Regions from separate parts of the Nitratireductor sp. L15S-10 genome, predicted to be linked through region 3. Evidence: riboswitches for the same ligand, from Rfam matches in the RefSeq annotation. Region 3 holds a riboswitch; each other region holds the start of a gene.
The links. Region 3 has a riboswitch for cobalamin ahead of cobW (cobalamin biosynthesis protein CobW). Riboswitches for the same ligand answer to the same signal wherever they lie in the genome.

Region 1 (7,719 bases), on a different replicon from region 3:
GCCGTAACGGCGACCGATATGCACGACCGGGTGATGGGGAAGGCAAACCGTGGCCGCTACATCGATCTTTCGGCGCCGGGCGTGAACGTGGTGGCCCCCATACCCGGCGGCATGGATGTCGTTACGGGCACCTCCTTTGCCGCTGCCATCGTCTCTGGAGCGATTGCCAATCTGATCCATGCGGGCGAGAATGCATCTCCCAGGGCGCTTGCGGAATTGCTTCGCAGCACCGCGGTGGATCTGGGAGAGCCTGGCCGTGACGAAGACTTCGGCGACGGTCTTCTCAATGCCAGGGCGGCAATGGCCACGCACAATGCCGATTAGCCGCTCGGTGCCGTTTCGGTCAGCCCCACAGGCGCAATGATCAGGCCGTTTCCATCCTGTGCGCGATGGGCCGTCACGCCATAAATCCTCGCGAGGTTTTCATCCGACAACACGGTTTCCGGCGACCCAAGCGCGGCCAGATTTCCCTCATTCAGGAGCATGACCTCATCGCACCAGCGAGCCGCCAGCGTCAGATCGTGGAGTGAAACCAGCACGGTTTTTCCCTCTGCAGCGAGCCCTTTCAGCGATCGCATCAGCATGATCTGGTGCGCGGCATCGAGGCCGGAGGCCGGTTCGTCGGCGATGAGAAGCGGTGTCTCCTGCGCGATGGCGCGCGCCATCAGGACGCGGGCCTGTTCTCCGCCAGAGAGTTCGGTGGCGATCCGCGGCGAGAGTGACGCGATATCGGCCATCTCCATCGCGCGCTCGATTGCCGCTTCATCTTCATCGCGCGCGCTCGCGCGCTGGCCAAAGGCACGCCACGGCAGACGGCCGAGCGCTACGAGATCGCGCACGGTCAGCCGCCAGCCTATGGTGCGTTGCTGCGGCAGATAGGCGACGAGGCGGGCGCGCGCCGCGGGCCCTATCACCGCAAGGTCGTGTTCCCCGAACCGGATGTCACCCTTGACGGAGAGCTGGCCGTTGAGCGCCCGCATGAGCGTGGATTTGCCCGCGCCATTCGGTCCAAGAACACCGACGAGCACACCGGGTTTGATCTTGAAGCCAATGTCACTGATCACGTGTCTGTTTGCGAGCGTAACAGAGAGATTGTCGGCGTGCAGATCCATCACAGCATCTCCCGGCGGGCGCGGACAACGAGCCACAGGAAAAACGGCGCTCCGATCAGCGCTGTCAGAACGCCGACATTGAGCTCGCCAGCGGGCAACACAATGCGTGCCGCGATGTCGGCGGCGAGGAGAAGTGCTGCGCCACCCAGCCCTGCGGGTAGCAGAAGGCTGCTTGGCATTCGGTTGGTGAGCGGACGAATAAGATGCGGGATCACGAGGCCGATGAAGCCGATGGTGCCGGTGACCGCAGTGGCCGCACCGACGCAGAGCGCCACTCCGGCGACGATCAGAAAGCGTGTGAGGCTCATGGAAATACCGAGACTGGAAGCCGCTTCCTCGCCTAGCGAAAGTGCATCAATGGCGCGGGCCGAGAGTGCAATCAGAAACCAGCCCGCAGCCATGAGCGGCAGGGCGAGTGCCACATGCTCCATGGATCGGTCCTTCAGAGAGCCCAGCAGCCAGAAGATGATCTCATAGGAGGCAAAGGGATTGGGGGAAAGATTGAGAACCAGCGCGGTAAGCGCTCCCGCAAGACTGGAGAGCGCAACGCCCGCCAGAATGAGTGTAAGCGTTGAACCCTGGCGCGCGGCAATGGCAAGCAGGACGAGTATTGCAAGGAGCGCGCCGATCAGCGCACCGGCGGGCAGCGCATAGAGCGAGCTTCCGGCAAGCCCCGAATAAAACACCAGAACCGCGCCGAGGGCTGCCATGGACGACACGCCGATCACGCCAGGCTCAGCCAGCGGATTGCGCAAAAAACCCTGAAGAACCGCGCCGGAAAGCCCGAGCGACATGCCGATGGCAAGACCAAGAAGGGCGCGCGGCAGGCGTATTTCACGCATGATGATGGCCGCCGCCTCACTGCCGCCGGCAAAAAGCCCGGCAATGCTGTCTTCCACCCGGAGTTCGGCGGGACCGACGAGCAGCGACACGACGAACAGCACGAAAACCAGGAGGATGAGCGACATGCAGAGCTTCATTGCGCAGCGTTCCCGTGGCAGGGAGCGATCTCGGTGCGGAGCGCTGCCAGCGCCCGCACGGCTTCGATCACCGAGGGGATACCGCAAGACAGGGAGGCCTCCGGCACGAATGCGCCGATACGCGTATCGGGGAGCGCGCCAATAGCGGGATGGCGTGTCACAAATTCGCCAAGCGTCGGCGCCTTTTGCGGCGCGCCGATGCTGATGACATCCGGGTGGGCGGCGATCACCTGCTCCAGTGGAAAGGGGGCTACGCCAATGACACCCATGTCGGCGGCAAGATTGGCAAAGCCGGCAGCCTGTATAACGGAATCGGCCAGCGTGCCGCGTCCAGAGGCGATGCCGTTCTGGTCATAGGCAATCATGGTAGGGTCTTTGCCGCATTGGCCGGCGGCGATTGTTTCGAGTTCACGCGTGAAATCGTCTGCGATGGCTTGCGCCCTCTTTTCCTGCCCGATGAGCGCCCCCATCCGCCGCACTTCACCAGGAATGGTCTCAAGGGTCTGCGCGAAGGAAAATTCTTCGACATGAAAGCCCAGCCGTTTCAGCAACGCGGTGGTGTTGTGTAGTGAGTAGGTGCCGGTGACCACCAGGTCGGGATTTTCAAGAAACACCTCTTCGGCAAGCCCGTGATTGACCGGGTAGGCCTGCGCTTCTTCATGCAGCATTGAGAGGCTCGGCTCGCGCGAAAGGAAGGAGACGGAGACGAGCTGATCCGGCCCGGCCAGCGTCATGGCAAGCTGGTCAGTGCACAGATTGAGCGACATGACGCGTTTCGGCGCGGCCGAAACCGGCGCGACAAGAAGCGCGCCGGCCAGAAGAGCAAGGCCGGAAAGGCAGGGGAGGCGTTTCCGGCGCCCCAGCATCAGGGAGCGAACTTTGCACGGAAGCCGGCGAAAACGCCGAAGCCGGGTGTGTTGTAGCCCTGAACGACTTCGTACTTCTGATCGAGAAGGTTCTCGCCACGCAAATAGAGCTCCGTATTCTCGTTCGGCTTGTAGGCGACCCTGGCGTTCAGAAGAATATAATCATCAAGGTTTGAGCGTGGGCCGTCGACATAACCGTCCACCGTGTCGAGGGCGATTTTCGCTGTCGCGCTGATTTCCCAGCGATCGGCAGGACGCAGTGTCGCGCCAAGAGCGATGTCGTGTTTCGGGATGCGCACTTCCCGCAGTCCATCCGTCTGGGTGGCCTTCGTGTAGGTATAGGCACCGCGCAGGTCGAGCCAGTCGGTTGCCGCATAGGCAAAAGACGCCTCCACGCCGCGTGTCTTGACCTCGCCATTCGTCTGAATGTTCTGATAGGTGACCGGGTGGTAGCCGATGTAATCCTCGACATCGATCATGAAGAAGGTAACATCGGTGACGAGCCTGTTATCCAGAAAGCGCTGTTCAACGCCGATATCGAAGCCGAGGCTCGTTTCAGGCTTCAGTTCGGTATTGCCATAGAACGGAGCGTAGAGTTCGTAGAGACTCGGCGCGCGATAGCCCGTTCCGACCGAGGAGTGGAAACGTGTTCCGGTGCTGGCGAACTCATAGGATCCGGTGGCGCGCCAGGATGTGTGTCCACCGAAGGTGCTGTGTTCGTCATGGCGGACGCCGGCTGTCAAAGTCAGCGCATCAAATGGGCTGTAGATCGCGTCGATCCAGCCGCCGCCCATTGAAACGCTCTTATCGACATTTGCCGTAACGGCCGTTTGACGCTCCCAGTCTGCGCCGAAATTGATCGTCAGCTCGGGAGAAATTTCCAGAGAGCCCAGATAATCCAGCTTGTAGCGCAAACCGTCAAAGGTTGAGGTGGAGCCAGAGCCGCTTGTGCTCTCGCGGGCGGTGTCGGACATCTGTACCGACAACGTGTTGTTCAATTGACCGTCAAACAGGGAGAATTCGGCGCCCACGCGCCCGGCCGCCTGCCGAAATGTCCCGTTCGCCGGGCTGTCGGCGACTGGAAAGCCATCATCCGTCTCAGTCGAGCCGTTTAACAGAAGGCCGCTGGCGAAAACTGCAAGATCGCCGCTGGTTTCGTATCGGCCGCTGAATGTCCCTGTCAGATTGGTGTATCCATCATCTTCCACACCAGATGATGCCATCGAGAAACCATCGGTGGTGAATCCAGACAGGGAAATGCCGAATTCGCCCTGGTCGAAACCGCCCGTCAGTGAGTAGTTTCCAAAGCCTGTTTTTCGGGATCCACCTTCGACATGAACGCTGTGCTCGATACCCTGCGGAATGCCTCCGAGCGTTGTGAGATTGACCACGCCGGCAATCGCATCGGAGCCGTAGAGTGTGCTCTGTGAGCCTTTCAGAACCTCGATCCGCCCAATGTTGTCGGCGAGAAGGTGACCGTAGGCTGCCTGCACGGTAGGGCCAGTAACTTCTGATATGTCGATGCCCTCGAAGAGGGTTTTAACATACTGCCCGCGCAGGCCGCGCATGATCAGCGTGGTCGTGTTTCCGGGCCCGCCATTCGGGGAGAGATTCAGGCCCGGCAGTTGGTTGAGGTAATCCTGCACCAGAGGCAGAGACTGCTCCTCGATCTCCTCGCGCTCGATAACCTGCACCGTGGAGCCCACTTTGGAGGCCTCCGTTGGGGTGCGGCTGGGGGTGATGACCAGTGTGTCGAGCTCGAAGTCTTCAGCCTGCGTGGTGAGCGTGGAGAAGCCCAGTATCAGCGCTGATGCACTGAACAGGAAAGAGGTTCGGTGTCGGCTTGAAAGCATGCATTTCCTCCAGCGAGCAACATTTTCTGATTTGCTGGAGAGCGACAGACGCCAAAGTTCGGTCTCCCCGCCAGCGATGACAATCGCCACCACTGCGAGAACCACAGCCCCGGAAGCGTCCCGCATCCGGTCGGTGACGGCCTGAGGCAGGTTTCCTGGCTCGCGCTTCGTCGGTGGTCTCGCCTTCCCGGGTCTTGCACCCAGTGGCATCAGAGGCACCTCAGCGCTCACAGTTGCGGGAGCAGCCACGGCTGCGGTTCATAAAAATGACCGTTCCGTGTTCCCTTTTCTCCGGCGGGTGAACACCCTGCCAGAGCACCTCAAGCGAACCGAAACCGCTTAGCAACTGGCAGAGACAGCGTCAATCAGCAGGCAGGGGCGGATCCGGGACAGCGTGCTTCCCGAAGTCAAGATTTGTCAGGATTAAATCGTACCTATTGTTGCGAAATCGGCTCTTCGTGTAATTTTTGCGGCAATACTGTCGCAAATCCGTCATTGAGATTGTCGAAAAAGTTGCAGAATTTGCCTCTCGAACCCCGGGGAATTTTGACATCGGGGGCGGGATGGGAAATGCTAATGGCGAACCGAAAACGGCAGATAATGGGAGTGCGTCGATGACGTTTTTCAAGAGCAATGGCGAGAAGGTGCCGGCCCGCGTCGCCGATATGGCGAATGAGGCACGTGCCGGCAGAATGGACCGGCGTGAGTTTCTTGCGCTCGCAAGCGCGCTCGGCGCATCGACGGCAGCAGCTTACGGTATGCTCGGCCTGGCAGCCCCCAGACATGCAATGGCTCAGGAGCCGAAAAAGGGCGGCATACTGCGCGTCGCCATGTTCATCAAGGACCCGAAAGATCCGCGCACGGCCGACTGGTCGGAAATCGCCAACGCCATGCGCCAGACGCTCGAGCCGCTGGTGAAGTACACCCGCGATTTCACCTTTGAGGGCAAGCTTCTCGAAAGCTGGGAAGTCAACGACGATGCAACCGAGTACATCCTTCACGTGCGTCCGGGCGTTACCTGGAACAATGGCGACGCCTTCACCGCCGATGACGTGATCTACAACTTCAACCGCTGGTGCGACCAGACCGTGGAGGGCAACTCCATGCCGGCCCGCATGGCTTCCCTCGTTGATTCTGAGACCAAAAAGGCGCGCGAGGGGGCCATCGAAAAGGTCGATGACATGACGGTGAAGCTGAACCTGTCGGCACCTGATATTTCCATCATTCCCGGCATGTCGGACTATCCGGCACTTATCGTTCACCCAAGCTTCGACGAAACGGGCCGCGATTTCGTCGCCAATCCCATTGGCACCGGTCCCTTCGAGCTCGTGTCCTACGAGGTTGGCAACCGAGTGGAACTCAAGAAGCGGGCGGATGGCAAGTGGTGGGGCGGCGAAGCCTATCTCGATGGCATTGAGTTCATCGATTACGGCACGGACCCCTCCGCGACCGTCAGTGCCTTTGAATCCGGAGAAATCCACACCAATTACGAAACGACTGCCGATTTCGTGGATATTATGGACTCTCTGGGGCTGGTGAAATCGGAGGTCACCACGGCAACAACGATCGTGGCGCGCACCAATGTCGACAATGCGCCCTATGACGACGAGAAGGTGCGCCGCGCCCTGCAGCGTGCCGTCGACAACACGACGGTTCTGGCGCTCGGCTACAACAATGCCGGCGAGGTGGCCGAGAACCATCATGTCTGCCCGATCCACCCCGAATATGCCGAACTGCCCAGGCTGGAACGCAATCTGGACGAGGCCAAGGCCCTGATGGAAGAAGCCGGCCAGATGGATTATGAGCACGAGCTCATCACCGTGGACGAGGACTGGCACAAGAACACGGGTGACGCCATTGCCGCCCAGTTGCGCGAGGCTGGCTTCAAGGTGAAGCGCACGGTGCTGCCCGGCTCCACTTTCTGGAACGACTGGACCAAGTATCCCTTCTCGATGACCAACTGGAACATGCGTCCGCTGGGCATTCAGGTCGTGGCACTCGCCTATCGCACGGGCGAGGCGTGGAACGAATCCGCCTACTCCAACCCGGAGCTCGACAAGCTGATCGAGGAGGCGCTGGCCATTCCCGATCCCGACAATCGCCGCGAGGTGATGAAAAAGATCGAGGAGATCATCCAGGGCTCGGGCATCATTCTCCAGCCCTACTGGCGCAAACTTTACAACCACTCGGTGGAGGCCGTGAAGAACCACGGCATGCACCAGACCTTCGAGATCGATCTGGAAAAGGTCTGGCTCGACGAGGGCTGAGACCGGACTTCAGGGGGGCCGAGAGGCCCCCTCTTGCGCAGGCAATCAATAACAACCTCCGGATACGGGGGAAGGGGAAACCGTGCTTGGGTTTATTCTGAGACGTCTGGGCGTCATGGCATTGACGATGCTGTGTCTGACCCTTGTCGTTTTCTTCCTGGTCAACCTGGAACCGAACCTCAAAAAGCTGGCGATCAGCCAGCTCGACATGCGCTCCTCCGCTGAGGAGCTGGAAAGCTGGTTGCAGAAAAACGGCTATCGCCAGAATTTTTTCGTGCGCTATGGCCAGTGGCTGGGTGTCGTACAGAAGCAGCCAAATATCGATCCGGAAACGGGTGTGTCTTCACCACGGTTTTCTTATTGTGATGAACCCGCGGAGCCATATTACGGCGGCATTCTGCAGGGGGATTTCGGCTGCTCGACCAAGTTCAAGGTCCCTGTTGCGGAAAAGCTTTTCCCGGCACTCGGCGCTACCGGGATCCTGATGTTCTGGGTGATGGTGGTGATGGTTCCGGTGGCACTTCTGATCGGCGTCCTGGCCGGGATGCGGGAGGGAACGCGAACGGATCGCACGCTCTCCGTCACCTCGATCGCGACCACGGCGACGCCCGAGTACGTGTCCGGCGTGATCTTCGCGGTCA
Region 2 (7,719 bases), on a different replicon from region 3:
GCGGACGGGAACATTTCCCGGTCTCTGGATGTCGGTGGCGAAATCCATGGGCTGGATCTGTCGGACGATGATGGGACGCTATTCGTTAGCGGCAAGGGCGATGACAAGATTGCCGCTATTGACCTGAGCAGCGGCAAAGCAAAATTCGCAGCCTTAGCTCCCGCCCCCTATCACCTGACGACAATAGCCGGGACGAACAGCCTCTTCGTCTCAAGTCGCGAAGAGCCCAAGGTCTGGATCGTCGACCAGGAAAACCTCGCAGTAACGGGCGAGATCGCTGTTTCAGGTGAAGGTCACGAAATGGTGGTGCTCCCCTAAGAGCAGCCGGAAAAAGACGAAAGGAGACTGTCATGTACAGATATGCAACTTCAAACGCCATGACTTCAGCCCTTCTCGGTGGAGCGATCATGTTCGGCCTGGTGACCGCTTCGTTGGGCCAGGAAAGCGGCATGATGGACGACGGCATGATGAGCCCGGGTTTGATGATTCCTCAAATGAATCCGATACGAGGCAAGCAGCTGTTCGCGAGCAAGGGATGCGTTGTGTGCCATTCGATAAACGGTGTCGGCGGCGAGGACGCTCCGGCCCTTGATGCGTCGACGATGCCCCTACCGATGAATCCGTTCGAATTTGCTGCGCGCATGTGGCGGGGTGCAGAGGCGATGGTCGCAATGCAGCGTGATGAACTCGGTGCGCCGATCGAGCTCGATGGTAGCGAACTGGCCGACATCATTGCGTTTGTCCACGATGCCGACGTTCAGGCCGAATTCTCCGAAGAGGACATTCCCGAGCGTATCGAGGAACTGATGCACGAATCCGATGAAGAGTAGACGCCATCGCGGCGGTGGCGGTGCGTAGTCCGCCAAGCAGACCTTGAAACAGGAGCGAGAGGGAACGCCGGACAATCCGGCGTGAACTCCGTCCAAAGCGCAAGGAGCAATAATATGTCCGCAATAGTCTCAGATGCCGACAACTCGGTCACCAAACGCGATTTCATTTACGTTGCAACAGGGGCGATGGTGGTCGTGGGAGTAGGGGCGTTCGCCTGGCCGTTTATCGACAGCATGAATCCTTCGGCAAGTATACGAAGCCTCGCAACGGTCGAAATCCCGTTGGGCGGCATTGAGGTCGGCCAGCGAGTGACGGTCATGTGGCGTGGCCGTCCTGTGTTTGTCGACAGACGGACGGAAGCTCAAATCGATGCGGCAGTCGCTGACGACGATGCTGATCTTATCGATCCTCAAAGCGATGCAGATCGTGTGCAGAATCCCGAGTGGCTGATCGTGGTCGGGGTGTGCACGCATCTCGGCTGCATCCCACTCGGGCAGAAGGATTCCGATCCAAGGGGCAATTGGGGTGGCTGGTACTGCCCGTGCCACGGTTCGCAATACGACACGTCCGGGCGTGTAAGGCGGGGCCCTGCACCCAAGAACCTCGTCGTTCCGCCCTACGAGCTTATGGACGGCGAAAAGGTAATAATCGGCTGATCTGAGACGTAGGGGTGGCGCCGATGTTGTTAGGTTTTCCAGAAAGATAGATGGAGAAGATGGTGAATATTCGAGGAAGTCTTCCAAAGGTTTTTGTGCTGGGATTTTTTGCGCTAGGAGCTGCGGTCCTGCTTTCAAAAGCGTTCCAGCCAGAACCGGAAGCGATGGTCGTGGCGGTGTCAATGCCGGAACTGTCGGGTGAAGCAAGCGTCGGTCAGATACTCTTCAATAACAACTGTGCCAGTTGCCATGGCGATCGTGCATCCGGAACGGACAAAGGGCCTCCGCTGATCCACGACATTTACAATCCGGGACATCACTCGGATGATGCGTTCTATCTGGCAGCCATGAACGGTGTGGTCCAGCACCACTGGCCATACGGCAACATGCCGAAGCAGGAGCAGGTCACGCGGGACGAGGTGGCGAAGATTGTCCAATATGTTCGCGAGTTGCAGGTCGCCAACGGCATAACGTTCAAACCGCACAACATGTGACACGACAAGGAGCGATTGCGATGACCTCCCAGCACGAGCACCATCATCACACGGCGGACGCCGAAGGCACCTCTTCTGCCGGCCAAGGCCAATATGACGAAGTTCCGGCCGGAAATAGCGGACCCGTCTATACCTGCCCAATGCACCCTCAAGTGCGCCGTACACATTCCGGATCATGCCCGATATGCGGCATGGGACTGGAACTGGAATCGGCAACGATGGTTGAAGAGGGGCCGAATCCCGAACTTGTCGATTTCACTCGGCGCTTATGGATTGGCGCGGCCCTGAGTATTCCACTCCTGATCCTGACCATGGGTCCCTTTGTGGGTCTTTCCGGCGTTCGCGAGATCTTCGGAGAACGAGCAACGCTGTGGATCGAACTTGTGCTCGGCACGCCAGTCGTTCTCTGGTCGGGTTGGCCATTCCTTGTCCGCGGCTGGAATTCCTTCCGTACGATGAATCTGAACATGTTCAGCCTGATCGCGATGGGCGTCATGGCGGCATGGACATTCAGTGTCGTCGCCGTGCTGTTTCCAGGTATCTTCCCCGATGGCTTCCGGGATCCAGAAGGTCATGTGGGTGTCTATTTCGAAGCAGCAGCCGTCATCGTTACCTTGGTGCTCCTCGGGCAGGTGATGGAACTGCGTGCTCGTGAGGGTACTGGCAAGGCAATCCGGGCACTCCTCGATATGGCGGCAAAAACGGCCCGCGTGATACGCGACGACGGCACGGAAGAGGAAATTCCGCTCGAACATGTTGGGGTTGGCGACCGCATTCGTGTGCGCCCCGGCGACAAGGTTCCCGTGGATGGCGTGGTGGTCGATGGTCGTTCATCGATCGACGAAAGCATGATCACCGGCGAACCCGTCCCAGTCGAGAAAGTTTCAGGCGATCCAGTGACGGGCGCAACCATCAACGGCACTGGCAGCCTTATCATGGAAGCTACACGCGTCGGCGCCGACACAATGCTGAGCCAGATCGTCGAAATGGTCGCCAACGCACAACGGTCCCGGGCGCCAATCCAGAAATATGCCGACAAAGTATCCGGCTATTTCGTGCCGGCGGTGATCGCTATCGCTGTACTTGCTTTCCTGGGCTGGGCGTTTTGGGGCCCGGAACCCGCCCTTTCATATGCGCTCATCGCCGCGGTCGCGGTACTGATCATAGCCTGTCCCTGCGCCCTCGGTCTCGCCACCCCAATGTCGATCATGACGGCAACGGGACGCGGAGCTCAAGCAGGCGTGCTCATAAAGAATGCGGAGGCGCTCGAGAGGTTCGAGAAAGTTGATACGCTAATCGTCGACAAGACAGGCACGTTGACCGAAGGCAAGCCGCGATTGGTGGCAGTCGTGGCGGAGAATGGCCATGACGAGACCGAAGTGCTGCGTCTGGCGGCTTCCCTTGAACGGGGTTCGGAACACCCGCTCGCCGAAGCCATCGTAAGAGGAGCCGAAGAGCGAGGCGTGGAGTTGGCCGCGGCCGGCGACTTCGAGGCCGTTACCGGCAAAGGCGTCAAGGGTACAGTGGATGGCAGAGCCGTGGCGCTCGGCAATCTCGCGATGATCCGCGAACTTGGCCTGGAGGCGGGGGGCTTGACCGAAAAAGCCAATGGCCGCCGTGACGAGGGCGAGACGGTCATGTTCGTTGTCGTCGACAATGGCGTCGCCGGACTCGTATGCGTCGCCGATCCGGTGAAAGAAACAACCCCCGACGCGCTGAAGGCTCTGCATGAACTTGGATTCCGCATTATCATGGCGACCGGAGATAACGAACGAACGGCGAAAGCCGTTGCTGCGCGCCTGGGCATCGACGAGATCCGCGCCGACGTGCTTCCCGAAGACAAGGCGCGCATCATCCAGGAATTGCAGCAGCAGGGTCGCAAGGTCGCGATGGCCGGCGACGGCGTGAACGACGCTCCGGCTCTGGCTCAGGCCGACGTTGGAATCGCGATGGGAACCGGGGCGGATGTCGCGATCGAAAGCGCTGGGTTTACCCTGGTCAAAGGAAATCTTGACGGCATCGTCAGGGCTCGCCGTCTGGCCCACGGAACGATGCGCAACATACGGCAGAACCTGTTTTTCGCCCTGATCTACAATACGTTGGGCGTTCCGGTAGCTGCAGGCGTACTCTTCCCGTTCTTCGGCATCCTGATTAGTCCGATGTTCGCCGCCTTTGCGATGAGCGCTTCTTCGATCTCAGTTGTCGTCAATTCGCTCAGACTGCGGCAATTGGATCTGAAATCCTGATGGAGCCGTTGTCCTGGTCTTGTCGGAGAACGGTCGCGGCCAAGCTTGTCGTTATTGACTCGGTTTCGGCGTGACGTCAGGGTAATTGTTCACACGGTTCCCGCGATGCCGAGCGCGAAGCGGGATGAAAAGGGAATGTGACGGGTGGACCCAGACCGGGCATCCAAACCACAGCCGACCCCGCGACTGTAGAATGGCGCGGCGCCATAACTCCCGAAAACGGGAGCGCCACTGGAAACATCCGGGAAGGCGATAGCGCTGGAAAACCGCCATGAGCCAGGAGACCTGCCATGTGAACGGACGGAGAGATGTTCAAGTGACTGAATGAGCAACACGGAGGTTGTCATGCTCGCAACACAATCTGTTTCGCTGCGGGTTTCGGCATCAGCACGTCTGACGACTACGCTGTTCGCTGCAATATTTGGCATAGCGTTGCTTTATTTCGCTGCGTTTGCTCATTCCGACGCACTGCACAACGGCGCCCACGACACGCGCCACGCAATCGTCGCGCCCTGCCACTAAGGCGCCACGACGTAGATGTTGACCCGGGTAATTCTGGCCGCGCTTGTAGCGGGATTGCTCGCTGGTGTGTTCGCGACCGCGGCGCAATCAGTGCGGGTTATCCCGTTGATCCTCCAAGCCGAAGCTTATGAAGAGGGGGTGTCACACGCTGAGACCGAGGACGAAGTCTGGGCGCCCGAAGAAGGCTTGCAGCGGACGTTTTTTACGTTGCTCTCGAATCTCGTGACCGGTGTTGCATTCGCACTGATTCTAACGGCTATCACTCTGATATTAGACCAACCGGTGTCGCTCCGGCATGGCGCGCGTTGGGGGGCGGGTGGGTTCGCGGTTTTCGTTCTCGCCCCAAACTTCGGTCTTCCGCCTGAATTGCGCCTGCATGGATCGGACAGTCTGCCCGATGGCGGTAAATCCCCTTCGATCAGGGCGGATGTGCTGAAGGAAAAGGGCTGGACTGTGTCCAATCTGGCTTATGCGCTGAAAACAGGCATCCAACCGGACGGCGACGCTTTTGGTGGTTCGATGGGGGAAGTGGTGCGTGACGGAACTTCCTTTCTCAGTCAGGACGATCTGACGGCAATCGCGACCTTTCTGCTGGAGCGGGAGAATGATTGACAGACGCAATTTCCTGGCGGGAACCGGGGTGCTCGTGTCAGCAGGCGTCCTGCCCGGTCTTGCTGTGGCAAAGGCGGGTGCGCAGGAGTTTGATCTGATCGCCGGATCGGTCCAGCGAGCACTTTACGAGCAGCAGCTCTCAGATCTCTGGGCCTATAACGACATTGTACCCGGTCCTGAAATCCGGGCCCGAAAGGGCGAGCGGATACGCGTCAACTTTCGCAACAATCTTGAGGAGCCCACATCCATCCACTGGCACGGGATCCGCATCGAAAATGCGATGGACGGGGTGTCCGGCTTGACCCAGGAACCCGTGCAGCCCGGAGACAGTTTCATCTATGAATTCGAGCTGCCGGATTCCGGTACATATTGGTATCACGCGCACAACAAGAGTTGGAATGAGGTCGGGCGTGGCTTGTATGGCCCGTTGATCGTGGAGGAGCGAACCTCCACCTTTGATCGCGACCATGACATCACCCTCATCATTGATGACTGGCGCTTGCGCCAGCCTGGCGTTCTGGACACGGACAGCTTTGGTTCCTTGATGGATTGGAGCCACGGAGGGCGTCTCGGTAACTGGCTCCTTGTGAATGGCAAGTCACGTCCGGTCTTGAAGCTGCGCAGTGGCGAAGCCTATCGCGTTAGACTGATCAACGCCTCGAACGCACGTGTTCTGGAACTCGATCCCAATCGGTTCGGCGGAAAGGTAATTGCCTATGACGGACAGGCGCTGCCGGAATCCGTCGTTCTGCCTTATTCCCCGCATCTTCTCGGACCAGCGCAACGGATCGACCTTATGGTTGTTCCGGACGCTGATTTTGCGATCGAAGAGATTTCGGGCGATCAGCCATTCCCCCTGGTCGACGGGATCGTCGACGGGATATCGCGTACAGCGCAGTCGACGCCTTCAATTCCGGTAAACCTGATACCGGAGCCCGATGTGACGGGCGCCCGGAAAGTGAAGGTCGTTATGGAAGGTGGCGCCATGGGCGGCTTTGTGGACATCACCTACAAGGGCAAGCGCCTTGAAGGCGAAGATTTCCGTAAAACGGGCCAGTCCTGGGCATTCAACGGCATAGCAAACCTGGCGGAGGCTCCGCTTTTCACGGTTCGGCGCGGCGAAACGGTTCTGCTGGAAACGATAAATCAGACAGGCTGGGTACACGCCATGCATGTCCATGGTCATCACTTCCGTGTTCTCAGCCGATCCGGAGCCGACGTCGATGACGGCAAGCCCTGGCGCGACACATTCCTGATTGGACCTGAGCAGACGACGGAGGTTGCCTTCGTCGCTGGCAATCCCGGCAAGTGGCTGTATCATTGCCACATGCTGGAACACGCGGCGGCAGGCATGACCACATGGTTCGAAGTCAGCTGAGACGAGTGTAGAAAATTTACGGAACCGGCGTTACGTTACTGAAATGCGCAGACTTTTGCCATCGTTGATGATACTGGTTCTGGTCCTCGGGGCCATGATGCCGGCTGTGATCCAATCGCATGCCGACATGACATCAACGAAAGTAACCGATCAGGTTCATGAGGTTCTGGCCGCTGACAAGACGGCCGCGATGAAGTGCTGTCAGAAGTCGAAAAGCGGCATGGATAACCGCCAAGGCAATTGTGCGGCCGATTGCCATTATCTTCCCGAATTCACACCGCTGCAAAATTCGCCTGTCTTGGCGTCGGTTGAAATCCCGGCACAGTCCGAGACGCTTCTGGAAGTGATATATTTCCAGATGAGGCCCCCCATCTCGATCTGATCTTACTTCGCCAGCCATCAATGGCGTTCGTCGAGTAATTGGATTTGAGAGGGAAACCATGCTTTCCAAACGTAGCTTAATGCTTGGCGCTTTGTCGTCGGCATTCCTGCCTGCCTCGTTGGCACAGGCACACAAACGCGTCTTCAAACTTGATCCGCGGTTCGAACCGCAGACTGTTCGATTCTCCGGATACAGTCCCGGCACGCTGGTGGTCGATCCAGGCAACCACTTTCTCTACCTGCAAACAAGCCGGACAACAGCAAGGCGATATGGGGTCGGCGTCGGCCGAGCTGGTCTTGCCTTTCGGGGCTCGGCCACCATCGGTCGGAAGGCAAAGTGGCCAAGTTGGACCCCGACCAAGAACATGATCAGGCGTGAGCCGGGCAAATACGCCAGATATGCAAAAGGCGTTCCCGGCGGACCCGGAAATCCGCTTGGTTCACGCGCGCTGTATTTGTACCGCAGTGGCCGTGACACGATGTATCGGATTCACGGCACCACCCAGCCATCTTCAATCGGGCGCTCCGTTTCGAACGGCTGCATCCGGATGATCAATGCGCATGTCGAGGACCTGTATGAAAGGGTTCCGGTGGGCGCA
Region 3 (7,719 bases):
CCCGGTCAGCGCGGTCACCACGCGTTCAAGATCGAGATAGTCGTAGCGCAGGGCGATGTTCAGCTCGTCGAGAACGACCAGACCGATGGTCGGGTCGGCCATCAGTTCCTCGGCCTTTCCCCAGGCCCGCTCGGCGGCGGCGATATCGCGCTCGAGATCCTGCGTTTCCCAGGTGAAGCCTTCGCCCATCGTGTGCCAGGAGACCTGATCGCCGAAGGCTGAGAAGGCATCCTTCTCGCCGCAGTGCCAGGCACCCTTGATGAACTGCACGACACCCACGCGGCGGCCATGGCCCAGCATGCGCAACGCAAGACCGAATGCGGCAGTGGATTTGCCCTTGCCCGGCCCCGTATTGACGATCAGAAGCCCCTTCTCGACCGTCTTGTCGCGCACTTCGGCGTCTTGGACCGCCTTGCGCTTTTCCATCTTCGCCTTGTGGCGCTCGGCTTCGTTTGCGTCGATCTCTCGCATGTCACTTCACTTTCATGGGCAGGCCGGCAACCACCAGCGTGACGCTGTCGGCAGCGGCGGCGATCTTCTGGTTCAGGAACCCCGCTTCGTCGCGGAAGCGGCGTGCCAGCGCATTGTCGGGCACGATGCCGAAGCCGACCTCGTTGGAGACGAGAACCGTAGTCCCCTCCCTTGCAGCGAGTGCCGACAGAAGCGCCTCGGCGGCGGGTTTCAGCTCATGGTCGTTCAGCATCAGATTGCTGAGCCACAGGGTGAGGCAATCGACCAGAACCGTTTCACTGGCCGGCAATTTTTCAAGCACGCCCGGCAGGTCGAGCGGGGCGTCGTGTGTCTGCCACGCCCCCGCCACCGCCCCCTCGCGCCCTGCACGGTGAATGGCGATGCGCTCGCGCATCTCGTCATCGAAGGCCTGCGCCGTGGCGATGTAATGCCAGGGCGCCGGTGTGGCCTCGATCAGCCTCTCGGCATGGCGGCTCTTGCCGGAGCGCGCGCCGCCCAGAACGAAATGAAGGGATCGCATCGCTATTTTGCCGGCTCAGCCGACAAGATGCCCCGCAAGGAAGGTCACGCCAACGCCGAGGATCGCTGCACCGGCAAGCCGGGGCTGCATGGCCTCGATGGCCCAGCCGCGCGACTGGACCAGCAAATAGACACCAAGCGCGATGGCGCTCTGGATGGCGGCGAGACCGGCGAGATAGGCAATCAGCGGTGTCTCTTCGCTGCCGACAATGGCCTCGCCGAAGGCATAGCCATGAAACACGCCGACCACCAGAAACAGCGCGAAGACAAGCATGTGGTTTTCCAACGCCCGGCCACGGGCCAGAAGCCAGCCGCCGGCAAGAACGCTTGCCGCAATGATGATTTCCGCCGCCGGAAGATTGAGCAGCATCAGGTGCAGACCGACGCCGATCAGCGAACCGGCGACGAACAGAAGCGGCGCGAAAAGGCTCATGCCGGCGACAGCGGCAATGAGGCCGGCGGCGACGATAAAGGCGAGATGGTCAAGCCCGATCACCGGATGGGCGAGCCCCGAAACCAGTCCCTCAAAAAGGGTTGTGGGTGTCTCTCCGTCCATGGCGTGATGGGCCCTGGCGCTGGTTGCAAAGAGCGATGCGAAAACGAATGCGGAAAAAATGCGTGCGATACGCGCGGTCATGTCCGGTCCTTTCCCCTCCACCCGAGGGATACGGTGTTTCTTTCATGCTGTCGGCAGGTTTCCTGGCTCACGGGTCGCAGCGTTTTCCAGCCTTCCCAAGGCAAAAAGCCTCAGTGGCGATCAGGAAAATGCTCACCGCTTACAGTTGCGGGGGCAGCCATGGCCTTGGCGCATTTTGCGCCGCACCATGTTCCCTCTGGTCCGCTTGCGCGGAACCGACAGCGGCCCGACCATACAGGAACAGCCTCTCCCGGCAAACGCTTTCTTCACGCATTGACAGATGCGCCGGGCGAGCCATAAATGCGAGGCAGACGGTCCTCTTCCCTCAAGGGAGGAGGCTAAGAGGGAATGCGGTGCGGGCCTTGCCCAATGCCGCAGCTGTCCCCGCAACTGTAAGCGGAGAGCGCACCTGACACGCCACTGGGGCAACGCCCTGGGAAGGCTGGAGAGCGCAGCGACCCGTGAGCCAGGAAACCTGCCGTCTGAAAATGAAATCCTGACCGCCTGGCGGGTGTCCCGGGCAAGGAGTGTGCATTGTGATTGCCGATTGCGCCGCTCAGCGCCTTCTCTCTGCCATTCATGGCGACCTTGCCCAAACGCGACCTGAAACGGCTTGCGTGCCCCTCACCCGCATCCCCGCATTCACTACACTCCGTCTGAAGGATACCCCATGACCACGAGCTTCAATCGTGTGCCCTGCACCGTCGTGACCGGCTTTCTCGGTGCCGGCAAGACAACGCTCATCCGCAATGTGCTGGAAAACACCAGGGGCAAGCGGCTTGCCATCATCGTCAACGAATTCGGCGATGCGGGCGTCGATGGCGAGGTGCTGAAAAGCTGCGGGCTCGACACCTGCCCGGAGGAGAACGTTCTGGAACTGGCCAATGGCTGTATCTGCTGCACCGTGGCCGACGATTTCGTGCCGGCACTCGACCAGATCCTCGCCCGCGAGCCAAAGGTGGATCACATCCTGATCGAGACCTCGGGGCTGGCGCTGCCCAAGCCGCTGGTGCAGGCTTTTCAGTGGCCGGCCATCAAGAACCGCGTCACCGTCGACGGTGTGATTGCCGTGGTCGACGGGCCGGCGCTGGCCAATGGTCAGGTGGCGAACGACATGGATGCGCTCGCCGCGCAGCGCGCCGCTGATGATTCGCTCGACCATGACGATCCCGTGGAAGAGGTGTTCGATGATCAGGTGGCCTGCGCCGATCTGATCGTCTTGTCCAAGAGCGACCTTCTGGACGCGGAAGGCAACGAGCGCGCCCGCGCCCGCATCGAAAGCCATCTGTCGCGCAATGTGCAGATCGTGCCGAGCGCTCATGGCAAGGTGGACCCGGCGCTGTTGCTCGGTCTCGGGCTCGCGGTGGAAGACGACATCGAAAACCGCAAGACGCATCACGACGATCCGCATGACCACGAGCATGACGATTTCGACACATTCGTTGTCGATCTGCCGCCGGTCCTGCGGCCTGAGGATCTGGAAGCGCGCGTCAACGCGGCGGTGGGGACCGGCGAGGTTCTGCGCCTCAAGGGCTTTGCGCATGTGAAAGGCAAGCCCATGCGCCTGCAGGTGCAGGCGGTCGGCCCGCGCGTCTCGCACCACTATGACCGCCCGTGGAAGGCCGGCGAAGCCGCGGAAACGCGGCTCGTCGTGATCGGCCTCAAGGGCATCGACCGCGCGCGCATCGAAAGCCTTCTCTCGGCGTGATCCGATGCACATCCTCGCCACCACCACCGCCTCACTCGACGATCTGATCGAGCCTGTCGATCTGCAACAATCGCCGGCGGATATGGTGGCGCTGTCGTTCACCGACAGCGATCTGGCGGGGATCGCCTCTGCATGGCAGGCCGGGCGCGAGGCCCTGCCCTCGCTGCGCCTTGCCGCGCTGCGCGATCTCAGACACCCCATGTCGGTCGATCTGTGGGTCGACAACACGGCAGCGCATGCCCGCACCATTCTGGTGCGGGTTCTGGGGGGCTATGAGTGGTGGCGCTATGGCTGCGACCGGCTTTCCGCGCTGGCCCGGCAAAAGGGCATTGCGCTGGCATTGCTGCCCGGCGAATGCCATCAGGACGACCCGCGCCTTGCCGAGCGCTCCACTGTTTCGCCGGAAGCGCGCGCGGCGCTGCTCGCCTGCTTCCGCGAGGGCGGGCCGGACAATATGCGCGCGCTGACCATGCAGATGGCGCGCCTTGCGGGGCGGGAGATCGACACGCCGGAAGCCGAACCGGTGGCCAAAGCCGGCTTCTATGCGCCGGGCCATGGCATTGTGGAGGCCGGTTTTTTCGCCACGCTGCCCGGCAGGGCAATCGTTCCGATCCTCTTTTATCGCTCCATGCTGCTTGCCAGCGATGTCGCGCCCATCGACGCGCTGGTGGAGGCGCTTGAGGAACAGGGTCTTTGCGCCGTCCCGATCTTTGTTTCCAGCCTGCGCGACCCGGTTGCCGCCGGTTTCGTGCGCGACGCCGTGGAGACGTTGAAGCCGCAGGCGCTCATCACCGCAACGGCCTTTTCCAGCGGTGCGGAACCCGGCGAAAAAACACTGTTCGACCGGTTTGGCGTGCCGGTTTTTCAGGTGGTCACCGCCACCACGCGGCGCGAAGCGTGGCAGGAAGGCCAGCGCGGTCTGGCACCCGCCGACCTCGCCATGCATGTGGTGCTGCCAGAACTCGATGGCCGTCTGATGGCCGGCGCGATTTCCTTCAAGGATGAGGCGACGCTGGATGAAGGGCTTTCCTTCGGCGTTCAGCGCAACCGGCCAGAACCCGCACGCATCCGGCAGGTGGCGGCGAGGATCGCCGCGCATCTGAAGCTTGCCCGCACACCAAAGGCCGAGCGCCGCGTCGTCATCCTGATCCCGGATTATCCGAGCGCGCCCGGCCGCACCGGCTATGCGGTGGGGCTGGACGTACCGTCGAGCGTGCTCGCCATGCTGCACGACCTTGGTGCGGCGGGGTATACGGTTTCCGGCGTTCCGGAGACACCCCGCGCGCTGATGCAGCGGCTTGAACAGGTTTCGGAAGCGCTTTCGCTGGAAGACTATCGTGCCGCTTTCGATGCACTGCCCGAAGAGGCGCGCGAGAAGCTGATCGCCACATGGGGACCGGCCGAAGACGATGCGGAGGATGGCGTCTTTCCGTTTCGCGCGGCACGGTTCGGCAATGTCACCGTGGCGCTTGCGCCGGACCGGGGGCGCTCGGCGGACCGACGCGTGGACTATCACGACCCGACCCTTGCGCCGCGCCATGCGCTCGTCGCCTTCGGCCACTGGATGCGGGAGGGGCTCGATGCCCATGCGCTGATCCATGTGGGTGCGCATGGCACGCTGGAATGGCTGCCGGGCAAGACCGTGGCGCTGACGGAAACCTGTTTTCCGGAGATCGTGGCAGGCGCGCTGCCGGTGGTCTATCCCTTCATCGTCAGCAATCCGGGCGAAGCCGCACAGGCCAAGCGCCGCATTGGCGCGGTGACGCTCGGGCATCTCACGCCGCCACTGGCGGGTGCCGGGCTTTCGCAGGACCAGCAGGAGCTGGAACGGCTGGTGGACGAATATGCGCAGGCCGACGGTCTGGACCGCCGCCGCCGCGACCGGCTGGCGCGGCTGATCGTGGAAACCGCCGAGCGCACCGGCCTGACCCGTGATGCCGGGGTTGAGGACACGGGCGATACGGATGCGGCGCTGATGCAGATCGACGCCTGGCTCTGTGATCTGAAAGATTTCGCCATCAAGGACGGGCTGCACATCTATGGCCGGGGCAGCGGCATGGACGAAGCGCCCGAACGCCGCGCCTGCGCGGAAAGCGAAAAGCGTGCGCTTCTGGCAGCGCTCGATGGCCGGCACATCGCGCCCGGCCCCTCCGGCGCGCCGGCGCGCGGGCGCACCGATGTTTTGCCGACGGGCCGCAACATCTTCACCGCCGATCCGCGCACGCTTCCCACGCCAACCGCAACCGCGCTTGGCAAAATGGCGGCGGATGAAGCTGTGCGCGGCTATCTACAGGAGCATGGCGACTGGCCGCGCTCGCTGGTGATCGACCTCTGGGGCAGCGCCAGCCTGCGCACCGGCGGCGAGGAGGTCGCTCAGGGGCTGGCGCTGATGGGCTGCCGGCCGCAATGGGATCAGGCGACGGGCCGTGTGACGGGCATCGAAGTTTTGCCGCCGGCCAGCCTTGGCCGCCCGCGCATCGATGTGACGTGGCGTATTTCCGGCCTGTTTCGCGATATGTTCCCCACCCAGATCGCGCTTCTCGATACGGCGGTTACCGCCGTGGCCGCGCGCGATGAGGACGACAGCGAAAACCCGCTTGCGAGCGCCGCCCGAAAAGCCGGCAAAGCGCCGGCGCGTATTTTCGGCTCCGCTCCCGGCACCTATGGCGCGGGGCCGGAAGAAAAGCTGGCGCGTGGAGACTGGCAGGAGCGCGCCGAGCTGGGCGTAGCCTATCTCGCCGCCGGTGCCTTTGCCTTCGGCGGCGCTGAGGGCGAAGGCCGGCGGGAAGACGGCGCGTTTGCACGGCAGGTGGCGGATGCCGACATGCTCATCCACACCGGCGACGATGCCGGGCGCGACGTTCTCGAAGGTTCGGCGGATGTGGCCTTCATCGGCGGGTTCGCGGCGGCGGTGGAAGCGCTGGGCGGCAAGGCCGATCTTGTAGTGCTCGACACGACCGACCCGGAGCGCCCGCGGGCCCGCTCGCTGGCGCAGGCCATTGCGCGCACCGTGCGTGCCCGCGCCGTCAATCCACGCTTCATCGAAGGACAGTTGCGCCATGGCCCGCGTGGTGCTGCGGAACTGACGGAAACGGTGGACCGGCTGATCGGCTTCGCTGAAACCACGGATGCGGTTTCAGGCAGCCTGATCGATGCCGTGTTCGACGCTTATCTCGGCGATGAACGGGTGCGCGATTTTCTTCTGGCGGAAAATCCCGCTGCCGCGCATGCCATGGCGGAACGGTTTCGCGCCGCCCGCCGGCGCGGCCTCTGGCACCCGCGCCGCAATTCCGTCGATGCCGATCTGGCCGCACTTCTTGCGGAGGCGACGGCATGACGATGCGGCGCGGCGCATGCCCCACACTCTCCGCTCCCATGGAAACCGGCGACGGGCTGCTCGCGCGGATTGCACCGGCCCATGGCGCACTGACGCCTGAGAAGCTGGCGGGCATCGCAAAAGCGGCGGGTCGCCACGGCAACGGCATTCTGGAAGTGACCGCGCGTGGCAAATTGCAGATACGTGGATTGACCGCTGAGAGCGCCCCTCTGTTTGCCACGGAAATCAATGCGCTGGAGCTTGGAGCTGTGGATGGCTTTGCGGTTGAGACCCCACCGCTTGCCCCTCCTCCTCCGCTCGCAAAGCGCATTAACGCGTATGTTGCTGCACATGGTCTTGGCCCATCCCTCGCGCCAAAAGTGTCTGTCACGGTCGATTGCAGCGGAGCGTTGCATCTCGATGCGATCAGCGCCGACATAAAGCTCATCATGGCTGATGACGGGCAATGGCTGATCGGCATTGGCGGCAATGGCGCGACCGCGCAATGGCTGGGCTCAGGTGACGAACAAACGATCGGTACTGCGGCGCTCACCATTCTCGATCTGCTGGCCGAGAGCGGCGGACGCGCACGCGATTTCGCACAGGCGCAGAAGGATGCGCTCCGAGCCGGGCTTGAGCCAGCCGTGCAACATCCCGCACGGGTTGACAGCGCGCCGGTTGGCCGGTTTGCGCTGAAAGATGGCGGGAGTGCGCTGGGCATCGCCTTGCCCTTCGGCCAGGTCGCAGCAGATGCGCTTGTGGCGCTCTGCGAGGCCGCACCCGACGCACGGGAAGTTCGCCTTGCGCCGCGCAGCGGCCTGTTGCTGACCGGTCTCGACGGAGCCCGTCACGAAGAGGTGTTTCAGGCAGCGCACGCTCTGGGCTTCGTCACGCAAGGCGATGATCCCCGCCTTTTCATCGCCGCCTGCGCCGGCGCACCCGCCTGCGCTTCGGCGCGCTTCGACGCCAAGGCGCTTGCCGCCGAGGCGGCTGCGGCGGGTCTGCCCGATGGCTCGTTCCGCCTTCACCTTTCGGCCTGCGAAAAGGGATGCGCCCAGCCCGCCGGGC
Region 4 (7,719 bases), on a different replicon from region 3:
GCGTTCGCCCTGTATAGGTAAGATCAGGAGCAAGCGTCGCGGCCAGTTCCTTGACCGGATCGATGAAGACGATGCCAAGAGTTGCGACCGCCAACGCACTGACTGCAGCAACCACCAGGACGGGCACCAGGAACCGCAGGCCGAATATACCGGGCAATGCGATCAGCATCCCCGCCAGCGGTACGGTGGCAGTGGTTGTCTTGGACCCTGTGTGGAACACAAAGATCATCGCCAGAAGCGCCATCGTTCCACCGGACCAACGCCATCCACGCCGCCACAGATAGAGACCGGCAAACGCCAATCCGGCCATAACCGGTCCGGCGATATTCTTATGCGTAAAGACGCCCCGCCAGAGGCCGGCATGCTGTGCTTCCAAATCATAGGCCTGATGAACAGCCACATCGCGCATGGCGATAACACCAAAGTAGGAAAGCCCGAGAATCACGAAACCCGCACACGTCAGTACACGCGAAAACGCATCCGCATCGCGCGGCAGGGTCAGGACTGCTCCCACCGTGACAATGCCGATGATCGAGAAGGCGACTGTGCGGATCGTGTCACTTGGAACCGGCGTGTTGAGGGTGGCGATGCCCACAAACCCCAGGAGCAAAAGCCACCACGGGCTGAGCAGCGAAACCAGCACCCGCCGGTCGACCAGCATGAGAAGCGACGCTACGGCGATTGCACCCAGCGCGCCAAATCCCAGCTGATTGACGATGTCACCGCCGTCCCCGGCGAGTTGCGGCCCTGAGGGCTGAAATGGCCGAAACGAAACCACCAACACTGTGAGCAGGACGGCCGCGATGACGGTAGAAGGCTGCCCCGTGGCAGCCATGCGCGCCACGGATGACGAAGCCGGCCAGCGCGGTTCCGCAAGGCTGCTCATGGCATCTCGCATGCCCGACCGGGCAACAAGCCATGCAGACTGTTACCATGGAATCCGGGAAAATCTGCTTCGTTCGTCATTTTGAAGCCGAAACCTGTTGCGCCTGCCCCATAAAGCGCGGGAGCGCTTAAGGCCGCGTTAATTATATCAGCATCTTGTCTGTCAGGCTTGAAACCTACACCAGCCTTCCCGGCTATCGGGTGGGCGGAGCAACCGATGGCATCACCCAGACCGTGCCGGTTTCAGGGTGCCGCGCAATCGTCGCTTCAATACGATAGACATTCCGGAGCAGATCCGGTGTCAACACCGTTTCGGGTGTACCGGCAGCCACCAGTCGGCCCCGATCAAGCACAAAAAGACGGTCGCAGAACATTGCTGCCAGGTTGAGGTCATGCAGGGCTGCCACCACAGTGGTTTGAAGCCCGCGCATGAATCGCAGAAGCTGAAGCTGATGATGGATGTCGAGATGGTTCGTCGGCTCATCAAGAACCAGAAGGCGCGGCTGCTGCACCAGCGCGCGCGCCAAAAGGGCTCGCTGCCGTTCACCTCCAGAAAGCGTGCGAAAGGCGCGGTCCTGCAGAGGCGTCAACCCTAGAAGCGCGAGTGCCGCAACAAGCAACGCGTGATCGTGCGACGTGTCGGGTTCCAGAAGCTTCTTGTGAGCCGAACGCCCCATGGCGACAACGTCGCGCACGGTCAGCGGAAACTCGGCGGGCATATCCTGAAGCACCGCGCCGACATTGCGCGCAACCCACTCGGTGGGCTGCCGCCACGCATCTTCTCCGTTCACGAGCACCGTGCCGGATGTAGGCCTGTTGATGCGATAGATTGTTCGAAGCAGACTTGATTTTCCCGCGCCGTTGGGTCCGATAAGACCGACCATCTCGCCTTCGGAAATGCTCATAGTCACATTATCCACCAGCGCCTTGCCGCCGGCCAGCAAGGTGACGGAGCACAGATCAAGCGTGCCAGGCCGGATGCTCATCGCGCGCCACCCAGCCCACGTGCATCGCGCCGCAGAAGCCAGATGAAGAACGGCCCACCCACCAGCGCCGTGACGATACCGACTGGTAGTTCCAGCGGCGCGATTACCGTGCGGGCGACGAGATCGGCGCCGATGGTGAAACTCGCCCCCAGAAGCGCTACCGCCGGCAAGGCGCGACGATGATCGGCTCCAACAAGAAAACGCACGATGTGAGGCATGATGAGGCCGACAAAGCCGATGACCCCGGCCACGGCCACTGTGATCCCGGTGAGTGCTGCCGCCAGCACGAACATGCTCTGACGGAAGCGCTGGACATTGAGACCCAGGGCGACCGCGCTTTCATCTCCTGCCATCAGCAAGTTCAGCCGCCGGGCCTGAACCAGCATCACACCTAACCCAATCGCCAGTGCAGCAAGCGGTATGGGTATGAGTTTCCACTGAGCCGTGCCGAAGCCTCCCAGCGTCCAGAACAGGACCCGGGAGGCAAGTTGCGGATCGGGCGATGTCAGCACGATCAGGCTTGTCAACGCGCTGAGGATCGCGCTCATCGCCACGCCAGCAAGCACGAGCCGCGTCGGCGTCATGAACCCGCCCGTTCGCGCAACCCAGAACACAGCGAACAATGTTATGAGCCCGCCAAGGAAGGCCGAAATGTGTAGCGTGAATACGCCCAGGCCGAGAAACCCCCAGCGCATCACCACCACGGCGCCCGTCGCCGCACCTGAGGAGATTCCCAGAATGCCGGGTCCCGCCAGTGGATTGCGGACGATGGACTGGATCGTCATCCCGGTAACTCCGAGGCTTGCGCCCACAAGGGCGGCAAGCACCACGCGCGGCATACGGGTCTGGACCACAATCGTCTCGTAGACCGCACGCCAGCCAGGCTCCACCAGACCGTCACCGGCCACCAGATTGGCGAGTATGGCGACCGCCGTTTCCCCGGGTATATGCACTGAGCCGAACATCAGTCCTGCGATCACCACGCCCAGCAGCAGTCCAACCATGAGGAGAATAACCAAAGCATAGCCCGGCGACCCCCCGCTTGCGGCACACTGGGCCGCAACGGAGCGAAGTGCCGTGCCTCGCACTGGCGGTGCTGACCGAAGCACTGTCAGCAGCGCTTCGTGGCTCTCAGGCTGGTTTTGTTTCGCGACGGGCGCATGCATTTTTCGGTTCCGTCCGGTCTGCTAATGGCCCATCCGATCGGGGTGGAAAGCACGCGCCAGTTTTTCTACCGCGTCGATGGAACTCGGCCCCGGCTGCCCCCAAACGGAGTCGATTGTCACGAATCTTTCCCTGGCAATGCCTGGTACCTCCCTGATGGTCGGGTTGGCTTTCAGGATCTCAATGCGCCCTTCGCCCAGTTCCCCGGCCGGGTCTCCCACCACCTGGCCGCCGGCAGTGCCGGAATAATAGACCACTATGTATTCAGGCATGCGCTCGGCAATCTGTTCCCACGAGACCTGGCCATAGCGGTTCGCGACATCGCCGAAGATGTTCTCGCCGCCGGCTCGCGACACGACGTGCGACAGCATGGTGTTGCCAAGCACTGCACGAGGCGCGGCTTCGCCACCATTGAAGATGAAGACCGGCGTAACCTCTACGTCTTCCAGCTGTTCTGCTACTGCAGCGAGGCGCATTTCCATATCAGCAATCAGCGCTTCGCCGCGCTCACGCACACCGAATATGGCTGCAACAGAGCGGATCTCCGCGTAGAGCTCATCGAAGCCAAACCTGCCGAGATTGCAACCCTCGGTATTCAGCCGCGTTTTCATGCCCAGATCGTGCAGCTGGTCGCGCGTGTGACGGCTCTCGCTGAACCCGTCGGGATAGCCGGCATAGACGAAATCGGCTTCGACCTCGATAAGCTGCTCAGTGGTGGCAACGAGTGGCGAAAGCACCGGGACCTTTTTATAGGCCTCCTCATACTGTGGGCTGATCTTCAGGTTCGCCATGTAGGAGGTGCCCGCCATTCGGTCTTCCAGACCCAGCGCCAGCATCAGCTCCGTCGCGTTGTTGCTGAGTGTCACGGCTCGTGCCGGCGGCACTTCATAGACTGTGGTGACCCCGCAGTTCTCATCCGTATGGGGAAACCCGGGCTCGCCCGCGAACACAGATGTTGATGCAAGGAAAATGCCTGCCAAAACAAACGCGGAAAAGCCGCGAGAACGGATCATGAAATCACTCCTTGGATAGCCGGCTTGTTGACGGCGTTTTCGAATGGGGGTGGAGAAGAGGGTTGCTGCCGGAAAGCGGAGAGTACTTCTGTGGCGAAGAGCTCCATGCCCCTGAGCGCCACATCGTTGGCAATAAGGCCATTGGCGCTGAACAGACAGCGTATGCTCTGCGATCCCGTGCGTGCAGAAAGGGCGCACAGTTGTGCATGGCAGTCCTCCGGCGTACCCGAGATGGTGAAATCCGCCACCATCGCAGCGCGGCTGCGCGGCTGTGGCGGTGCCACTCCGCGCGCCAACGCGCGTTCGGCGCGACGGGTGTTCAGCTTTTCAAGAAGCGCGTCGACACACCTCTCCGCTTCCGCCCGGGTCGGCGCGATCACCACGTAGCGTGAAAGCGACGATGCGGTCAGCGCGGCGCGGGTGGTGCCATGCCGATTCAGCGCCGCATCGAACACGGGCAATTGCCGCGCCTCGTTCGGCTCGAGGCTGAGGAGCAGCGGGAACCCGTTTCGCGCAGCGATGTCGACCGTTTCTTCGGAAACCCCCGCAACATAGATGGGTGGATGCGGCTGCTGCACCGGTCGCGGCCCCACAGCGACATTGGAGAACTTCCACGGGCCGGCATCGGCGGAGCAATGCGGCATTGTCCACGCCTCGATCATGATCTTCAGCGCTTCGCGGAAACGCAGATGCACCTCGCCCGGCGCGACCCCCAGCGCGCTGAAGGTCGATGGGTCCGTGCCTCGTCCGATGCCCACATCGACCCGGCCGCCACTCTGAAAATCCAGCTGTGCAATCTGCTCCGCCAGAAGGAGCGGATGATAGAGCGGCAGAACGAGGATCGACGTTCCAAATCGCAGACGCTCGGTCCGCGCCAGGATATCCGCCCCCAGCAGAAGCGTGGATGGATAGGGCAGCGTATCGCGGGAAAAGTGGAATTCATTGAACCAGATACCGTCGAAGCCAAGCGTATCGGCGCGTTCCACGAGGCGCATAAGATCGCAGTGATCGCCCAACACCCCTTCCCGAGCAAAACCAGCCAGATCAATGCGCATTCAGGACACCTGCCAGAACCAGACGACGAAATCCTGAAATGCTTATATGAAATGATATAACATATCGAGTCAATTCGAACACGAAATGCCGCTTTATCGCCGGCAAGGCTGTGCCTGCATGCATTCTGATCCTCCTGCCGGCGCACCTCGTCCGGCGTTCATGGTCAATGCATGAGGCAGGTCTCCTGGCTCGCGGCTCGGACGTTCGCTCCGCCTTCCCGGCTCTGGCCAGTGGCATTGGAAAGAACTTGCCGCTTACAGTTGCGAGGGCAGCCCCGGGATTGATTCCGCAAGGAAATCGCACCGGGTTCCCTTTTCATCCGCAGGATGCGGAACCGCATGCGAAAGCGACCCTACCGGCGAAGCGCACGCAGCGCAACACACTCGACCTTCGGGATGATGCGGATTTTCCGACCGTACATTGTCAGCAGGCGCAGGCGGGATCTGCGTTATGTCATAGAAACAACAGGGAACACTGGATTAAAGCGGGCCTGGATATCCCCGGCTGAATGGCCAATCGTCTTGTTCACACCGGTAACCAGGCTGCTTGAGTGCTGACAGCCGAACTGACCTACGCTTTCATAAACGCGATTGCGCACATCGTCACTGCCATAACCAGAGCCACCCAGAATCCAATTCGGGCAGCCACTGAGCCAGTACTATTCTCGAGCGAGTTGCTCAAACAATATAGCGACAGCCTCCGCACCCGGATCGACATTTCCCTCCAGTTGCTGGGCGTTGATATAGGCAGACCGACCAGCGCGCGCCTGCGCCATCGTGGCCGTTTCCTGCGCCCCGGCACGGGCTGCCTCAGCGGCAGCGGGAAGGCCGTTCTGCAGGGCTTCAAGGGCAGGTGCCAGCGCATCCACCATGGTGCGGTCACCCGGCCCTGCACCACCAATTTCCTGCATGCGCGCAAGCCCGGTTTTCAGCGCGGCCCCCATCGGCTCGCCGCTGGAGGCAGCATCACCCGCTGCCGCAAAGAAGATCGCCAGCAACACGCCCGATGAACCGCCCATGGTCTGGCTGAGTTCCTGACCCAGTGCGCGCAAAAGCTGCGTATGATCGGACAACGGCAATTGATCTATTCGATCCAGAAGAGCGCGGGCAGCACCGGCCAATGTCGAGCCCGTATCGCCATCGCCGGTCTTGGCATCGAGCGCGTTCAACTTCGCCTCGGCTTCAATGAGCACATTGCAGCATCTGGTGAGAAATGCGCGTGTCGGGGCATGCTCGGATGGCAGTGGCTTTATCGGTTTCAACCCGTCGGGAAGCGGCACCACCGCAACGTCGGACAAGCCACGGACCCCCGGCCAGGCGGATATCTCCGCCGAGGCGCCAAGCAGGCGCATATTCTCTTTGGTCGCGGGCAGAACCGAGATGGAGAAGCCCCGCATATCGAGGGAGGTCATCATGGCCGCCGGCCCGACCATCGCTTCCAGCTTGCCACCGATCGAAGAGCGCGCCACCTCATGTGCCAGAACCCCCATTTCCAGCGCGGAGGTTCCACCGAGGTTGTTCAACAGCACCACATATCGATCCCCGGTCATGACAGAAGAGAGTTTTTGGCACATTGCATCAACCGCCACCCTCGCGTTATCGAACCTGACCTGCTCGACACCTGCCTCGCCATGAATGCCCAGTCCCAGCTCGGCCATCCCGTCGGGAATACGGTCTTCCTTCGCGGCACCGGGCACCCGGCAGGTGTCAAGCGACATGCCTATGCTCTCTGCACCCGCAATCACGCGTTCCGCTGCCTGCGTCACAGCATCGAGATCGGCTCCTTCTTCGGCCAGAGCGCCGGCAATCTTGTGCACAAACAGAGTGCCGGCAAGACCGCGCGCCTGCGGCAGATCCGGCAGGGCAATGTCGTCATCGACAATGACCATGGACACCTTGTGCCCGAAAGCACGGGCGCGCTCGACAGCCAGACCGAAATTGAGCCTGTCACCGGTATAATTCTTTACGATCACGAGGCAGCCCGCCGGGCCCGTCACGGCAAGAATTCCTGCAAGAACCGCATCCACCGAAGGGGATGCAAAAACATCGCCGCAGACCGCGGCGGTCAGCATCCCCTTTCCAACAAACCCGGCATGAGCCGGTTCATGTCCCGAGCCCCCTCCCGACACTAGCGCGACCCTGTCCTTTGTCCAGTCGCTGCGGACGACCACACGGATATGCGGATAGCCATCGAGCCGTGCCAGCTTTCCGCCAGACGCGGCCACAACACCATCCACCGCCTCGGTGACGACGTCTTCCTTGCGATTCAAGAACTGGGTCATGGACTGGTTCTCCTAAACGATGCGTGCGCCGGCGGCGTCGAAATAATAGGCGTTGCGGGGACGGATCTGCACCCTATCACCCGTTTTGAGCGGGGTGTGGGGATCCGTCACAGTGATGATTTCGTGCTGCTTGAAGTCGAGATGAAGGCGGGTCTGGTCGCCCAGCCGCTCAACGCGAACCACCGAACCCTCTTCCCCTTCACCCTGCACGATGTGCTCCGGCCTCAGACCGATGGTCCTGGCCCCTTCGGGCGCGTCGGCGAAAACGGACGCCGGCAGAAGATTGATCCGCGGCTGACCAAGCCGCGTTGCCGCATAGATGCTGACCGGGCTC

Region 1: linked by a shared signal. The riboswitch ahead of P2W41_RS07395 (TonB-dependent receptor plug domain-containing protein) and the one ahead of cobW (cobalamin biosynthesis protein CobW) in region 3 are both predicted to bind cobalamin.
Region 2: linked by a shared signal. The riboswitch ahead of P2W41_RS18830 (CbtB domain-containing protein) and the one ahead of cobW (cobalamin biosynthesis protein CobW) in region 3 are both predicted to bind cobalamin.
Region 4: linked by a shared signal. The riboswitch ahead of P2W41_RS00235 (LLM class flavin-dependent oxidoreductase) and the one ahead of cobW (cobalamin biosynthesis protein CobW) in region 3 are both predicted to bind cobalamin.

Annotation. Positions count from the first base shown of each region.
Region 1 covers NZ_CP120674.1:1,538,261-1,545,979, forward strand. Annotated here, with positions in the region: gene P2W41_RS07375 (S8 family serine peptidase) at 1-324, shown strand, start outside; gene P2W41_RS07380 (ABC transporter ATP-binding protein) at 321-1,112, opposite strand; gene P2W41_RS07385 (iron ABC transporter permease) at 1,112-2,092, opposite strand; gene P2W41_RS07390 (ABC transporter substrate-binding protein) at 2,089-2,958, opposite strand; gene P2W41_RS07395 (TonB-dependent receptor plug domain-containing protein) at 2,958-4,811, opposite strand; cobalamin riboswitch at 4,939-5,149, opposite strand; gene P2W41_RS07400 (ABC transporter substrate-binding protein) at 5,426-7,078, shown strand; gene P2W41_RS07405 (ABC transporter permease) at 7,161-7,719, shown strand, end outside.
Region 2 covers NZ_CP120675.1:164,138-171,856, forward strand. Annotated here, with positions in the region: gene P2W41_RS18805 (YncE family protein) at 1-318, shown strand, start outside; gene P2W41_RS18810 (cytochrome c) at 408-830, shown strand; gene petA (ubiquinol-cytochrome c reductase iron-sulfur subunit) at 945-1,487, shown strand; gene P2W41_RS18820 (cytochrome c) at 1,538-1,981, shown strand; gene P2W41_RS18825 (copper-translocating P-type ATPase) at 2,002-4,227, shown strand; cobalamin riboswitch at 4,305-4,535, shown strand; gene P2W41_RS18830 (CbtB domain-containing protein) at 4,573-4,749, shown strand; gene P2W41_RS18835 (CbtA family protein) at 4,816-5,361, shown strand; gene P2W41_RS18840 (multicopper oxidase family protein) at 5,354-6,739, shown strand; gene P2W41_RS18845 (hypothetical protein) at 6,837-7,121, shown strand; gene P2W41_RS18850 (L,D-transpeptidase) at 7,180-7,719, shown strand, end outside.
Region 3 covers NZ_CP120676.1:197,120-204,838, forward strand. Annotated here, with positions in the region: gene cobO (cob(I)yrinic acid a,c-diamide adenosyltransferase) at 1-471, opposite strand, end outside; gene cobU (bifunctional adenosylcobinamide kinase/adenosylcobinamide-phosphate guanylyltransferase) at 473-991, opposite strand; gene P2W41_RS20290 (HupE/UreJ family protein) at 1,007-1,627, opposite strand; cobalamin riboswitch at 1,662-1,862, opposite strand; cobalamin riboswitch at 1,923-2,125, shown strand; gene cobW (cobalamin biosynthesis protein CobW) at 2,298-3,335, shown strand; gene cobN (cobaltochelatase subunit CobN) at 3,340-6,672, shown strand; gene cobG (precorrin-3B synthase) at 6,669-7,719, shown strand, end outside.
Region 4 covers NZ_CP120674.1:47,713-55,431, forward strand. Annotated here, with positions in the region: gene P2W41_RS00215 (O-antigen ligase) at 1-886, opposite strand, end outside; gene P2W41_RS00220 (ABC transporter ATP-binding protein) at 1,080-1,871, opposite strand; gene P2W41_RS00225 (FecCD family ABC transporter permease) at 1,868-3,037, opposite strand; gene P2W41_RS00230 (ABC transporter substrate-binding protein) at 3,059-4,048, opposite strand; gene P2W41_RS00235 (LLM class flavin-dependent oxidoreductase) at 4,045-5,103, opposite strand; cobalamin riboswitch at 5,261-5,458, opposite strand; gene P2W41_RS00240 (dihydroxyacetone kinase subunit DhaK) at 5,763-7,385, opposite strand; gene P2W41_RS00245 (ABC transporter ATP-binding protein) at 7,398-7,719, opposite strand, start outside.